3 regions of the Arthrobacter sp. BGA-UO-ETr-C19 genome follow, and region 3 is predicted to be linked to each of the others. Evidence: predicted binding sites of a transcription regulator. Region 3 holds the regulator's gene; each other region holds the start of a gene.

Region 1 (4,801 bases), on a different contig from region 3:
GCGACAACCTCCGGATCCACGTGCCCGTCAGCTTCCCGGAGGCTGCTTTGGGGGCCGACATCGAGGTTCCCACGATCGACGGCGAACACGTCCGGGTCCGCGTTCCTGCCGGCACCCCGTCGGGGCGCACGCTCCGGGTCAAGGGCCGCGGCGTGAAGACGTCGAAGGCCACCGGGGACCTGCTGGTGACCATCGACGTCGCTGTACCGCAGAACCTGAGCAAGGAAGCCGAGGAGGCCGTGAAGGCATTCGCAGCCGCCACCACCGGTGCGGACGTCCGTCAGGGCCTGGCAGCCAAGGCCCGGCTTTAGGGACGGGTGCCGGCCGTGGACATCAATTTCGATCAGCCGATCTTCGTTATCTCGGTGGCCGCCGAGCTCGCCGACATGCACCCGCAGACACTCCGCCAGTACGACCGGCTGGGCATCGTCTCGCCCAGCCGGGCGCCGGGCAAGTCCCGCCGATACTCCCAGCGGGACGTGAACCGGCTCCGTGAGGTGCAGCGGCTGTCCCATGAGGGCGTCTCCCTTGAGGGCATCAAACGCATTCTGGAGCTCGAAAACCAGGTTGCTGCCCTGCAGCGCCGGGTGGGCGAACTGACCGAGGAACTGGCCCGCCGTCGTGAGCCGCTGGAATCACGGATCTTTGCAGCCGGCACCGCCGGTGACGTGGTGAGCCTGGCGCGCGGCCAGCGGCCCCGGCCCCGTTCGCAGGCCATGGTGGTGTGGCGCCCGCGCGGCGACATCTAGCCAGCCGGGTCTAGCCATCCCCGTCTAACTATCCCCGTCTGGCCTTCCCCATTGCCAGAATCAGGTGCAGTGCCACAATAGGGTGCAGTGCCGAAACGGGGTCACCAGCCGCAATGCCGCGGTCCCGGCTCCCGGGCAGAAGGGACGCAAGGTCGTGACCTACATCAAGGGCTTTGACCAGCTGGGACGCGGCGATCTGGACGAGGCAGGCGGCAAGGGCGCCAACCTCGGCGAGCTGGCCCGGGCCGGTTTCCCGGTGCCGCCCGGCTTCGTGCTCACCACGGCGGCCTACCAGGACTTCGTCAACGCCAATGGGATCGCGGGCCGCATCCTTGAGCTCGCCGCCCTCCCCGCCGGCGCTTCGAACGACGACTATGATGCCGCCGCCGGGCAGATCCGCGCCCTGTTCGCCGAGAGCACGATGCCCGGGGAGATAGGCGGCGAACTCCGCGCGGCCTACGGGCGGCTGAGCCAGACGGCGGCCGGAGCAGTCGAGGAGGCCGGCGCGGCGTCCAGCGGCGACCACGCCGCGCGCGTGGCGGTGCGCTCTTCAGCCACCGCGGAAGACCTCGCCTCGGCCAGCTTCGCCGGCCAGCAGGACACTTATCTGAACGTTTCCGGGGCCGACGCCGTCGCTGCCGCCGTCATCGACTGCTGGGCGTCGCTGTGGAACGCCCGCGCCATGGCATACCGTTCACGGAACGGCTTCGACCCAGCCACCGTGCGCCTCGCTGTGGTGATCCAGGAGATGGTCGACGCCGGGGCCGCCGGCGTGCTGTTCACCGCCAACCCCGCTACCGGCCGCCGCGACCAGGTGGTGATCAGCGCCGCCTGGGGGCTGGGTGAATCCGTGGTCAGCGGCGCCGTCACCACGGATGACGTCGTGGTGGATGCCGCGACGGGCCGCGTGGAGCAACGCCGGACGGCGGACAAGGACGTCATGACGGTCTACGACGGCACAGGCACCAGGGAGCAGCCGGTCCCGGACGAGAAGCGCCGGGAGCCCGTGCTCGACGACGACGCGGCTGCCGCGCTGGCCCGCCAGGGAACGGCCATAGCGAGGCACTTCGGGGTGCCCCAGGACATCGAGTGGGCGCAGGCGGCAGGGGCCTTCTTCATTCTGCAGGCCCGTCCCATCACCGCACTGCCGGAGCCCTCGGCCGACGCCCCGACGGAGTGGCCGTTGCCCTATCCGAACGGGATGTACTTCCGGGCCAGCATCGTTGAGCAGTTGCCGGACCCGTTGTCGCCCCTGTTCGCCGACCTCATCGACGGTGCCGTGGTGCGGTCGCTGAACGCCCTGCTCAACGAGGCATTCGGCAAGAGTGTGGTGCGGCCCGGGGACGTTTCGCTGCCCACCGTCAACGGCTACGCGTACTACTACTACAACAACGCCGGAATGCGGCGGGTCATGGGCAGGTCGCTGACGGCGATGCGCGCGCTGGCCCAGGGCAAGGCCCACATGGGAATCAAGGGCTGGCGCGACCACTCGCACCCGAAGTACCGCGGACTCGTGAAGTTCTGGGCGGCCAGGCCGCCGGCGGACCGTACGGCTGCCGAACTGCTGGAGGGCATTTCGGCGCTGCTGGACGCCGGCGCCGCGTACTACACCGCCGTGCAGTCCATCATCCCCATCGCCGCAACCAGCGAGATCATGTTCCGGAGCTACTACGACAAGCTCGTCCGGCGGCCCGGCGACCCCTCCGCGGAGGTCTTCCTCCTCGGTTACGACAGCGAACCCATCCGCGCGGAGAAGTCCCTGTACGACCTTGCGGTGTGGACCCGCGAAAGGCCGAAGCTCGCCTCGGCCCTCACGGAAGGACCAGCGGCCGGCATCGCCGAGGCTCTCCGCGGCGGCACGCCTCCCGGGGGCGTGGCCGGAGCCCCGGATGTGGATCCGGCACAGTGGGACGAGTGGCGCTCCCGCCTCCAGCGGCACCTGGACCGCTACGGGCATGCCGTCTACAACCTGGACTTCGTCAACCCTGTGCCGGCCGATGACCCCTCCGCCCTGCTGGAGACCCTGAGGTTCTTCGTGCGGGGGGAGGGGAAGGATCCGCACGAGCGCCAGCGGCGGTCTGCCGACCGGCGCGAGGAGCAGAGCCGGCTGGTCAGCGCTAGGCTGGGGCCGCGCCGCCGCGCTGTCTTCCGCAGGCTGCTCCGCTGGGCGCAGAAGGCCGCGCCCGTCCGTGAGGACGCACTGGCCGACGTCGGGCTGGCCTGGCCGTTGATGCGCCGGATGCTGCTGGAACTGGGGGAGCGGCTGATGGCTTCGAGTGTCATCGCCGCGCCGTCGGATATCTTCTGGCTGCGGCTCGACGAACTCCGCAACGCCATCGACTTCGGGCTGGCCACTCCCGGAGCGGCCATCACCGGCACGGACCGGCCGGTGCGGGCGGAGGCCGTTGAACAGCGCAAGATGCTGTGGCGGGGCCAGCGGAAAGCAGCTGCCCCGCAGCTGCTGCCCGAGAGCCGCTGGATGGAGTGGGCCTTTGGCAGCATGATGCCGGCCCGTTCGGTGCAGCAGGCCGGGGACGTCATCACCGGCGTCGGCGCGAGCTCCGGGCAGGTGAGCGCGCCGGCCCGGCTGCTGCACGGCCCCGACGACTTCGCCAGCATGCGGCCCGGCGAGGTGCTGGTGGCACGCATGACCACCCCCGCCTGGACACCGCTGTTTGCGATGGCGTCCGGCGTCGTCACGGACGTCGGCGGGCCGCTGAGCCACAGTTCCATTGTTGCCCGGGAGTACGGCATTCCGGCCGTCCTCGGAACGGGGGTGGCCACCCAGCGCTTGTCCAGCGGACAGCAGGTTAAGGTCGACGGCGACGCCGGCACCGTCACGCTCGACGGTTCCGGGACCGTCGAAGGTGCCAGGACCCCCGAAGGTACGGGCAGCTGACCTGCGGGGGCACCTTCTCGGCGCTGTCGAGGTGTAACCGAACCGCTGGTTGAGCCTGTCGAAATCAACCTGCGCAACCAGCGGAACCGCCCCGGGGATCGTCTGCCTTGGCGCGCGCAAAATTGTCTGTCCCCCCTGTCATGCTGTGGGTATGGATAGCACGGCAGTGGTGGAAACGTGGGAGGGCATTGAGTCCTGTGTTGCTGTGCTGGCTGGTATTGTCCGCGAGGCCGCCGGACTCGGTGACGGCGAGGCGACCGATAATCTGGCCGCTGTGGATCCCGCTGCGGGTAATCCGCTTCGGGATCGGGCGGATGCGTGTTTGGAAGGTTTGGCTGAGCTGGGCAGGTTGGAGGCCCGCCTGGCGGCTCTGAAGGTCCGATTGGCCGCGGGGTATTCCACCTTGGATGAGGCCTTGGCGGTACCGGCCAGTTCGCCCCAGGCGGGCACCGCGAGGGAAATGTCCGTGACGGCTGAGGTCGCCGGTGCCCTGACCGTGAGCGAACGCAGTGCCGGTGCCCTGCTGTGCGAGGCCCACACCCTGGCCACCGAGCGGCCGATGACGCTGACCGCTCTGGGGTCAGGAAGGATTTCGTTTCAGCACGCCCGAATCATGTGTGACGAAACAGCCAACCTGGAGCCCGCCGCGGCGGCGGCCCTGGAAGCCCATTTCCTCGACTCGGAAACTCCGGGGTTTGCCCGGGGCTGTTTTGCCGGGGAGCTGGTGCCGGGCAGGTTCCGTGCCAGGGCGCGTGCCTGGCGGGAACGGCACCACCCGGTCAGCATCGAAACCCGCCACACCAAGAGTGCGGGGGACCGGCGGCTGGAGTATGTCCCGGACCGGGACGGCATGGCCTGGCTCTCGGCGTATCTGCCCGCGGACCAGGCGGCCGGGATCTGGGACCGCGCCACGGCCGCGGCCCGGGCCCTGCAGGTCCCGGCAGAACCCAGGACCCTGACCCAGCTCCGGGCGGATGTGGCCGCCGGCTGGCTGCTCACGCCCGCCCAGGGGGTCGACGGAGCGGCCTCAGGCTCCCTACCCGCAGGTTCTGCCCCGGTCGGTGTTGTGCCGTCCCCGCGGGCTCAGGTCCTGGTCACGGTTCCGGTGTTTTCGCTGCTCGGCCAGACGGAGGAGCCGGCCACGCTGGACGGG
Region 2 (4,801 bases), on a different contig from region 3:
TGGGTCGGAGTGGGAGAAGTTCTCCTCCAAGGCTAGGAAACGCGCCACACGCGCCCAATGGACGAATGGATAGAATCCTGCCCTCCGGCTGGGCATCAGCACAGGCCCGCACCGGAGTGCGGGCAGTTGTTAGCGGGCGGGCGGCCGCTGCGGATCCTCCAGCGCCGGCTCATCAGGTTCGCCGTCAGGGCCGGTGGGTGGACCCGGTGTGTCCTGATGCGGAACTGCCGGCGCCTCCACGGGCGGGTCCTGGTTGGGGTCGAAGGGGAATCCCTCGGGTGAACTATCCCCCGGTTGGTCCGTCGGGTTCTGCTCCGGATCGGCGGGCGTTTCGCTCATGGTCTGGATCCTTAGCTGTTGGAAAGGCCGGGACTTTTCCGGCCCGGCCACTCCAAGGATTACCAGCGCCGCCATGGTTAGTCCAGAGCACCATGCCCTAAGACAAGCGCAGGCACCGTCCCTTCGTCCCGAGCCGTCAATTCACCAGAGCCGTTCAATGCACCCGAGCCATCAGTTCACCAGTTCGGAGCTGGAGGGGCGGCCGGTCAACTTGCGGTGGCCTTGCTCCAGTTCGACGATGTCCCTGCCAAACGAGGCCGCCAGCGCCACGAGCGCCACGACGACGGCAGCCATGCCGATGCCACCCGGTACGCCAGGCGTGAGTGCCAGCAGCAAGGCGAAGGGCTGGAAGGCGCCGATAACCTTGCGCAGCCTCTTCACGGGCAGCATTCGTCTCAGTTCATGCCTGATCCACCCGGCGGTCACGAAGGCGTACCACATGAGTCCGATGGCCAGCACCCAGGGACCGACGACAGGTGCAGCTGCGCAAGACAGCACGAGGACCAGCGCTGCGTCGGTCTGGACATCCAGCCGGCCGCCCGCCTGGCTCACGCAGGCAAACCGCCGCGCAACGGCTCCGTCCACCGCGTCAAGAAGAAAGGCCGCCGCACCCAGCACGACCACTGGCGCGCCGGGCCCGGCTCCGCCGAACAGGGCCGGAACCGTCACCGCAGCACAGCATGCCACCAAGACAGCACGAATCAGCGTTACGCGGTCCGCAGCCGTGGTCAGCCGGGGCTTGCGGTTGAGGATGGAAGCCGCAGCATTTCCCACCACCGCCACCCCGGCACATACGGCGGCAAGGAAGTACGGTGCCCCAGCACCCGTAGCGGTCAGGATCCAACTCCCGGACACAAGGAAACCAGCCATGGCAACGGCCACGTCGACCAGAGCGCGCCTACCCAGCAAGACCTGCATATGCCTCCTTGCGCTCATCGTAACAACAGGCGGCCTGTCGGCATTCCCGGGCTGACCTCGGATGATGGCGAAAACGGGCGCTCACGCCAGCAAACGGGTCTGGGCAAACTCTCCCCGATAGGAAAGACTCTTGCGCATGGCACTCGCACCAGTCATCGAGCTGAACGACGGCAACCGGATACCTCAGATCGGCCTTGGCACCTGGCCGCTGAACGACCGGGAGGTGAGTGACGCCGTCGCACGTGCTGCGGAAGCCGGGTACCGGCACATCGATACGGCCGTGCGATACGGGAACGAGGCCGGCGTCGGGTCCGGAATCCGCGCCAGCGGCCTGGACCGGACGGAGTTCTTCATCACCACCAAGCTGGACGGGGAATTCCAGGGTGGGGACTTGGCCGTGGCTGGCCTCGAAGGCTCGCTGAAGCGCCTGAACCTGGACTATGTGGACCTGCTGCTGATCCACTGGCCGCTCCCCCGGCGCGGAGAATTCATCTCCACGTGGAAGACCTTTGAGCAGCTGCAGGGCGCCGGGAAGGTCCGGTCGATCGGCGTCTCGAACTTCAAGCCCGCCCATCTGGAAAAGCTGCTGTGGGAGACCGACGTTGTGCCGGCCGTGAACCAGATCCAGCTCAACCCGTCCGTAAACCGCTCCGCGGACTGCGCCTACAACGAGCGGCACGGGATCACCACCGAATCGTACAGCCCGCTGGGTGCAGGATCGGGCCTCCTCTCCGCGCCCGTTCTGACCCGAATCGCCGGCAAACACAGCCGGACAGTGAGCCAGGTGGTGCTTCGCTGGCACGTCCAGCAGGGACTGGTGGCCATCCCCAAGTCAGCCGATCCGCAGCGGATGAAAGAGAACATCGACGTCTTCGATTTCGCCTTGGATGAGGAGGACCTGACCGCCATCAGCACCCTGGATGAAGGGCCCGACGCGGGCGTAAATTCCGACGTCCAAGGCCACTAACACCCGGGCACGGGTGTGCGTCGCCGGCCGCTCTTCACGGGAAGGCGACTGGAAGAAAAATAGTAAGCATGTTTAGTATTAGGGAGAAGGACGAAGCGTACCCGGCAATCCGGGTAACTCCTTTAGCTGAAGAAGGAACGATAAAAGATGGGTTTTTTCGCATTTCTGATTCTGGGCCTTATCGCCGGAGCCATTGCTAAGGCCATCCTCCCCGGCCGGCAGGGCGGCGGCATTTTCATCACGCTCCTGCTCGGCGTGGTTGGCGCAATTCTCGGCGGCTTTATCGGTAGCGCCCTCTTTGGAGTGGGCATCAACGAGTTCTTCTCGCTGTCCACGTGGCTGCTGGCGATCGGCGGCGCACTTATCGTCCTGCTGGTCTACGGCATGATTACCAAGCGCACGGCCCGCTAGGCAGAGCAGTGCCGGAACCGGCTCCGGGAAGCTCCCGGGGCCGGTTTCCTACCCCGGAGCCCCACGGGGCCCACCATATTGGTACAGATCCCCCTCAAGAGTAGGAGATCATCATGAAATCCAAACTTCTCTTCGGCGCCGGAATCGCTGCAGGCTACGTGCTCGGATCCCGGTCCGGCCGGGCAGCTTACGACAAGCTCAAAGCACGGGCCGCAGGCATCTGGGACAGCAAGCCGGTCCAGGACAAGGTCACGGCAGCGACTGAAGCCGTCAAGGAAAAGGCCCCCGAGGTCGGTGACCAGCTCGCGGAAGCCGCACGCCGGGCAGGAACCGTACTCGGCTCGGCCCTGCACCACGATACGCCGAAGCCGGGTGACGCTGGCACCGCTTCTGCCGGCACCGCTTCTGCCGGCACCGCTTCTGCCGGCATTGCGTCTGCGGACGATACATCGGCAGACAGCGGGCACGTGCCCGCCCACAGCACGCATCCGGAGACGGTCAACCTCGGAACCTCCGACGTGGAGTCCGATCCGGCTCTCAACGACGGCACGGGTCAGGACTGGTCGGACGAGGGCGGAGCCACTCCCGCCGGCGCCGCCACGAATGTAAATCCGGACAAGCAGTAGCACCAGAGGTGGATTTTGAGCCTGCATCCCGGGCGGTGTGGGCAACGACCAAAAATGTCAGACCCCTCTGACAATGTTTTCCTATGGAAGCCATCGGGGAAAAGGCAGAAGGCATGTCAGGCCGGGCAACACTGCCCGGCCTGACGGCTGCCCTGCTGCATAGCATTCCGTTTCCGGACGTCCGGCTTCTGCCGGATCAGGCACCGCCGTTGCGGACACATCTTCGTCCGACGGCGGTGCTGCCGCCGGCTTAGCCGCGCACATGCCCCACCTCCGAAAATGTCAGACCCCGTTGAGATAGTTTTCCTGTGGAAGCCTTTGGGGAGGATCGAGCGGATACCGCGGCCGGGACGGACGTGTCCGGCCTGAGTGCGGCTGCCCTGTTGCGGGTCGGCGGGCTTCGCAGCGTTCCCTCGGCTGATTCCGTGGCTGACAGCTCCGTAGGCGACGCGTCCGACGGCGGTGCTGCCGCCGGCTTCGGTGCCGCCAACCGTTTGGGGGCCGGCTCTGCTTTTGCCACCGCACGCGCCGGATCCACCGCACGCCCGGTTTCTTCCACCGCACGCGCCGGGACGCCCGCCCTGGCATCAGGCAGCCCGGCGTCCCCGGCCCTGGCAACACCTGACCTGGAAGCGTCCCTGGCGCTGCTGGACTCGGCCACCGATGCGGCGATGGAGGAGCTGGCCGCAGCCAACTTCCTACAGGCGGCCGATTTCGCGGAGCTCACCGAGAAACTCTCCCGACGCCTCGAATACCTCCAGCTGCTCGCCGCCGGCGCGGTGGACCGGACACGGACCGAGGCGATCAACGCCGCAGCGACCGCCAGCCCCGCGGCCGGCTGGACCACCGGCTGGGGCACTGAAGCCGAACCCGAACCTGTCTCGGATCCTGGCGCTCAGCCCTCCGAGGCTGCCGCCCCTGCCTCTGGGTCTGCGGTGGCCTGGTCCCCGGCCGATGACGGAGCACGGAACACCGCCGAGTTCCTCCGCACCCGGCTCCGGATCAGCACCCCCGAAGCCCGACGCCGCCTCGCCCTCGCCAACGCCACCCTCCCCCGCACCGGACTCACCGGCCGGCCCATGCCACCAGAACACGAAGAAACCGCCGCCGCCCTCACCGCCGGAATCATCTCCTCCCGCGCCGGAACCACCATCACCACCGCCCTGGACAAAGTCCGCCACATCCCCGACCCCGCTACCCTGGCCGAGATGGAGCACAACCTCACCCTGACAGCGATCGAAAACGACCACGACTTCCTCACCCGCATCGCCCACCGCTGGATCGACGCCCTCGACCAGGACGGCACCGAACCGTCCGAAGAACACCTCCGCCACCGCCAAGGCGTCTTCCTCCACCACAAACGCGGCGGCCTCCACCACCTCGAAATCCGAGCCACCACCGACCAATACGAAGTCCTCACCACCGTCATGAACACCGCCACCAACCCCCGCACCACCACCCCGGACACCACCAACTGCGGGAGTGACAACACCAGCCCTGACAGCGGCAGTGACAGCGCCGCCGTCGACCTGGACGCCGC
Region 3 (4,801 bases):
AGGTCATCGACCGCACGGCCCTGATCCTCGACATCTTCGCCCAGCACGCCAAGAGCCGCGAAGGCAAGGCCCAGGTGGAGCTGGCACAGCTCGAATACCTCCTCCCGCGCCTCCGCGGCTGGGGTGAATCCATGTCCCGCCAGGCCGGTGGCCAGGTGGGCGGCGCAGGCGCCGGCATGGGCTCGCGCGGTCCCGGTGAAACCAAGATCGAACTGGACCGGCGCAGGATCCGCACCCGGATGGCCAAGCTGCGGCGCGAAATCGCCGCGATGAAGCCGGCACGGGAGACCAAACGGGCCAACCGCCGTCGTAATGAAGTCCCGTCAGTGGCCATCGCCGGATACACCAACGCCGGGAAGTCCTCGCTGCTGAACCGCCTTACCGACGCCGGCGTACTGGTGGAGAATGCCCTGTTCGCCACCCTGGACCCCACCGTCCGCAAGGCCGAGACCTCAGACGGCGTCGGCTACACGCTGGCCGATACCGTGGGCTTCGTCCGGTCCCTTCCCACCCAGCTGGTGGAGGCCTTCCGCTCCACCCTGGAGGAAGTGGCGGATGCAGACCTGATCCTGCACGTCGTGGACGTGTCCCACCCCGACCCCGAAGGCCAGATTGCCGCCGTGCGCTCGGTGTTCGCCGAGGTGGACGCCCGCAAAGTGCCCGAGATCATCGTCCTGAACAAGGCGGACGCCGCCGACCCCTTTGTGGTGGAGCGGCTCAAGCAGCGCGAACCGCGGCATGTGGTGGTTTCGGCACGCACGGGGGAGGGCATTGCCGAGCTGCTCAAGGCCATCAGCGAGGCCATCCCGCGGCCGAACGTCAAGATGCGGCTGCTCGTCCCGTACCACCGCGGCGATCTGATCAGCAAGCTCCACGACTCTGACGCGGAGATCCTGAGCCTGGATCACGAAGAGGGCGGCACCCGCGCCGTGGTCATGGTCCGGGAAGGCCTCGCGGCTGAACTGGAATCCTTCAGCACCGATGACTGACGGGGCGGCAGCCGCCGGTGCCGCGGCCACGGCCGGCGAGCAGCATGTGCTTGACCTGCTCGACCGTGCCGTGGCGGGCATGGGCGGCCAAAGCCGCAGTGGCCAGCATGAGATGGCCCGGCAGGTGGCGCGCGCAATAGAAACGGGCGACCACCTGCTGGTGCAGGCCGGCACCGGAACCGGCAAGTCGCTGGCTTATCTGGTCCCGCTCATCGCGCACTCGCTGGAGAGCAACAAGCCTGCCCTCGTGTCCACTGCCACCCTCGCCCTGCAGACGCAGATCGTGGGCAGGGACCTTCCCCGGCTCCTGGAAAGCCTCAAACCGGCACTCGACCGGCCTGTGAAGATTGCGCTGGTCAAGGGCCGCGCCAACTACGTCTGCAGGCACAAGCTCGAGGGCGGCTTTCCCTCCGAGGAACCATCGGAGGGCCAGCTCTTCTCGCTCGGCGAGGACACCAGCGTCCCGCACTTCGCCGCGGCGGTAGGCGGCCCCTCGTCGCAGCTCGGCAAGGAGGTGGTCCGGCTCCGCGAATGGGCGGAGCAGACCACGACCGGCGACCGTGACGAGCTGCTTCCCGGCGTCACGGACCGGGCCTGGCGGCAGGTGTCCGTCACGTCCATGGAATGCCTCGGCTCGCAGAAGTGCCCCCTCGCCGAAGAGTGCTTCAGTGAGCTTGCCCGCCATAACGCCACGGAAGCCGACGTCGTGGTGACCAACCACGCCATGCTGGCCGTCAGTGCCTTCGAAGGCCTGGCGGTGCTGCCGGAGTACGACGTCGTGGTGGTGGACGAGGCCCACGAACTCCAGGACCGGGTAACCGGTGCGGTTTCGGGGCAGCTGTCGGTGGCCATGGTCCACGCCGCAGCGTCCGGCGCACGCAAGCACACCGGCATTACCGTTGACGCGCTCAACACAGCGGCCGCCAACCTCGAGGTGGCTCTCGCCGGCGTTCCCAGCGGCCTGCTGCCCAACGGCCTGAACGACGAGCAGCTGGACTGTGTTGACCAGCTTCGTGAGGCCTGCCGGGCGGCGCTGTCGGATTCCAAGGGGGACAGCAATACAACGGCCGACGGCGGGCGGCAGCTCGCGCGCTCCCGCCTGCTGGTGATTCTGGAGCTTTGCGAACGGCTCATCGCCGCCCGGGAAAACCGCGAGGTGGTCTGGTTCTCCCGGAACAGCACGTTTGATCCCCAGCAGGGCTACTCCGCGCCGGACGAGACCGCCCCGGCGCTGGTCAACATCGCCCCGCTGAGCGTCGCTGGCCGGCTCCGGGAAGGGCTGTTCGCCGGGCATACAGTGGTGCTGACGTCGGCCACTCTGGCCATCGGCTCTGCCTTCGAACCCGCGGCTGGCGGATTGGGCCTGGTCGGGGACGGTGCGCCGAGCTGGACCGGCGTCGACGTAGGTTCGCCCTTCGACTACCCCAGGCAGGGAATCCTCTATGTAGCGGGGCACCTGCCGAAACCGGGCCGCGGCACGTCGCCGGAGGCGCTGGACGAACTCGAGTCTCTCATCCGCGCCTCGGGCGGGGGTGCGCTGTGTCTGTTCTCCTCACGGAGGGCGGCCGAGGAAGCCGCGGACGCCCTGCGCACGCGGCTGGATGTCAGCATTCTTTGCCAGGGCGAATCCACCATGACGGCCCTTGTGAAGCAGTTTGCTGACGAGCCCGATACCTGCCTGTTCGGCACGATGTCACTGTGGCAGGGGGTCGACGTGCCGGGCGGGTCCTGCCGCCTGGTGGTCATTGACCGGATTCCCTTCCCGCGGCCGGACGACCCGCTGATGACCGCGCGGTCCCGGGCCGTTGCCCAGGCCGGCGGCAACGGCTTCATGTCCGTATCCGCCACGCACGCGGCCATCAGGCTCGCCCAGGGGGCCGGACGGCTCATCCGGTCCACGAATGACAAGGGCGTGGTGGCGGTGCTGGACTCCAGGCTTTCCACAGAGCGCTACGGCGGGTTCCTGCGGGCCGCCCTTCCGCCGTTCTGGCCAACGACCGACCGGAAGACCGCCGTCGCGGCACTGGAAAGGCTCGCCGGCGCACAGACGTGAGGAAGCCCCGGGCCACTGCTGCCCGGGGCGTAAGGCTCCCTGAACGACGTTTCCGCTCCCTGAGCGATGTTTCCGGGGAGGAAGCCCGGCGGCTGCCGGCCCCGGAGGCTACAGCGAGCGGAGTACGGAAACCACCTTGCCCATGACAACCGCGTGGTCGCCGAGGATGGGTTCGTACTGGGTGTTCTGCGGCAGGAGCCAGGTGTGGCCGTCGCGCTGCCGGAATGTCTTGACTGTGGCTTCGTCGTCGAGCAGCGCCGCGACGATGTCGCCGTTGACCGCGTCGCTCTGCCGCCGGACCACCACCCAGTCGCCGTCGCAGATGGCGGCGTCCACCATGGAGTCGCCTGCGACCCTAAGCATGAACAGTTCGCCGTGGCCCACCAGTTGGCGGGGCAGCGGCATCAGCTCCTCCACCATCTGGTCCGCGAGGATGGGGCCGCCGGCCGCGATCCGGCCGACCAACGGCACCATTGCGGTGTCCATCGCGCTGGGCAGTTCGGACACGGAAGCGCCTGCAGCGCCCATGGCCGGGGCCTTGTCCGTGCCGCCGGATTTCGCCGTCCCCGCATCCAGGGTGAGTGGCATCAGCACCTCCATGGCGCGCGGACGCTTGGGGTCACGCCGAAGGTAGCCAAGCTTTTCCAGCTGGGAGAGCTGATGGGTCACGCTGGACAGGCTGGCCAGGCCGACGGTGTCGCCGATTTCCCGCATCGACGGCGGGTAGCCGTTTTCATTGACCGAACGCTGGATGGTTTCCAGGATCTTCTTCTGACGGAGTGTCAGTCCCTTGGGGGTCCGCTGAGACCGCGGGCTGCGCTGGGGAGCCTTGCCGTCAGAGGCCTGTGCTGCCATGTTCGCCAACGCCTTTCCGTTCCTCCCGGCCGCGGTAGCTGCAGTGGCCGGGAACTTCCGGCCTGAAAAATGTCAGACCCTGCTGATCAACTGCAGATGTGGTTGTTCTGTGTTTTCCAACGTAGGCCAGCCATAGGGCTTTTTCAAACATTTGTTCTAGCGAGTCTCGACTTAATTCGTTGATAGGTGCTAAAACTAGGAAAAGCAAAGTTCGAACATGTGTTCTAGTGGGGGCGGCTCGTCAGCCCGGTGTTCGAACTGTCCGTTCGAACACGAGGCAGTACAACTTGGTCCAGGAGGGCTCACGCCATGTCAGCTTCAACAGCAGTGCAGGCTTCAACAGCATTCCCGTCTGCGGATTCCCGCCGCGGCGCGGTGTCTCATCAGCGGGCGGTGACCCAACTGCGTGCGGTGTCCCAGTCCCGTGCGGCGTCCCGGCCAGGCAAGCCGCCGCGCCTTCGCCTCACCCGCCGCGGCCGGGTCGTCCTGATCGGCCTGCCGCTTGTTCTGCTTGCCGCCGTGATCCTGTCCCTGGCGGGGCTCCTGAACTCGCCGGCCAAGGCTGCAGACAGCGCCAGCGGCCTGACCGTCACGCCCACCGTTTCTGTCACGGTGCAGCCCGGTGAGTCACTCTGGGCCATCGCCGGAAAAGTCGACCCCGGCCGCGACCCCCGGGACGTGATTGCGGACATTGTCCAGCTCAACGACCTCCAGGCAGGGAAGGTCATGCCCGGCCAGCAGTTGTTTGTGCCGAACAAATAGGCGGTTTCTGGGCGCCGGGGCCGTCACAGTTTCCGGCCGGCCCTCCGGGTTACTTAAACTGTCTAGGTGACTGACCAGCTTGAGCGACTGAACCGACTGCCCCTGCGGACCAACCTGAGGGGGCTGTCCCCTTACGGCGCCC

Evidence for each region. Region 3 encodes LexA, which represses DNA repair genes until DNA is damaged. Its sites were predicted from a motif close to TCGAACANNTGTTCGA; they were not measured.
Region 1: a site for LexA is predicted at 3,686-3,701, ahead of AC57BR_RS16555 (HNH endonuclease signature motif containing protein). Genes of this name have one in related genera too.
Region 2: a site for LexA is predicted at 3,473-3,488, ahead of AC57BR_RS14440 (HNH endonuclease signature motif containing protein). Genes of this name have one in related genera too.

Annotation. Positions count from the first base shown of each region.
Region 1 is NZ_JCAQPC010000023.1:79,396-84,196, forward strand. It holds gene AC57BR_RS16540 (DnaJ C-terminal domain-containing protein) at 1-311, shown strand, start outside; gene AC57BR_RS16545 (heat shock protein transcriptional repressor HspR) at 327-749, shown strand; gene AC57BR_RS16550 (PEP/pyruvate-binding domain-containing protein) at 904-3,648, shown strand; gene AC57BR_RS16555 (HNH endonuclease signature motif containing protein) at 3,800-4,801, shown strand, end outside.
Region 2 is NZ_JCAQPC010000021.1:311,859-316,659, reverse strand. It holds gene AC57BR_RS14465 (hypothetical protein) at 130-339, opposite strand; gene AC57BR_RS14460 (CDP-alcohol phosphatidyltransferase family protein) at 511-1,257, opposite strand; gene AC57BR_RS14455 (aldo/keto reductase) at 1,394-2,224, shown strand; gene AC57BR_RS14450 (GlsB/YeaQ/YmgE family stress response membrane protein) at 2,372-2,635, shown strand; gene AC57BR_RS14445 (hypothetical protein) at 2,749-3,261, shown strand; gene AC57BR_RS14440 (HNH endonuclease signature motif containing protein) at 3,570-4,801, shown strand, end outside.
Region 3 is NZ_JCAQPC010000020.1:48,146-52,946, reverse strand. It holds gene hflX (GTPase HflX) at 1-989, shown strand, start outside; gene AC57BR_RS12485 (ATP-dependent DNA helicase) at 982-3,042, shown strand; gene lexA (transcriptional repressor LexA) at 3,151-3,897, opposite strand; gene AC57BR_RS12475 (LysM peptidoglycan-binding domain-containing protein) at 4,207-4,659, shown strand; gene AC57BR_RS12470 (histidinol-phosphate transaminase) at 4,726-4,801, shown strand, end outside.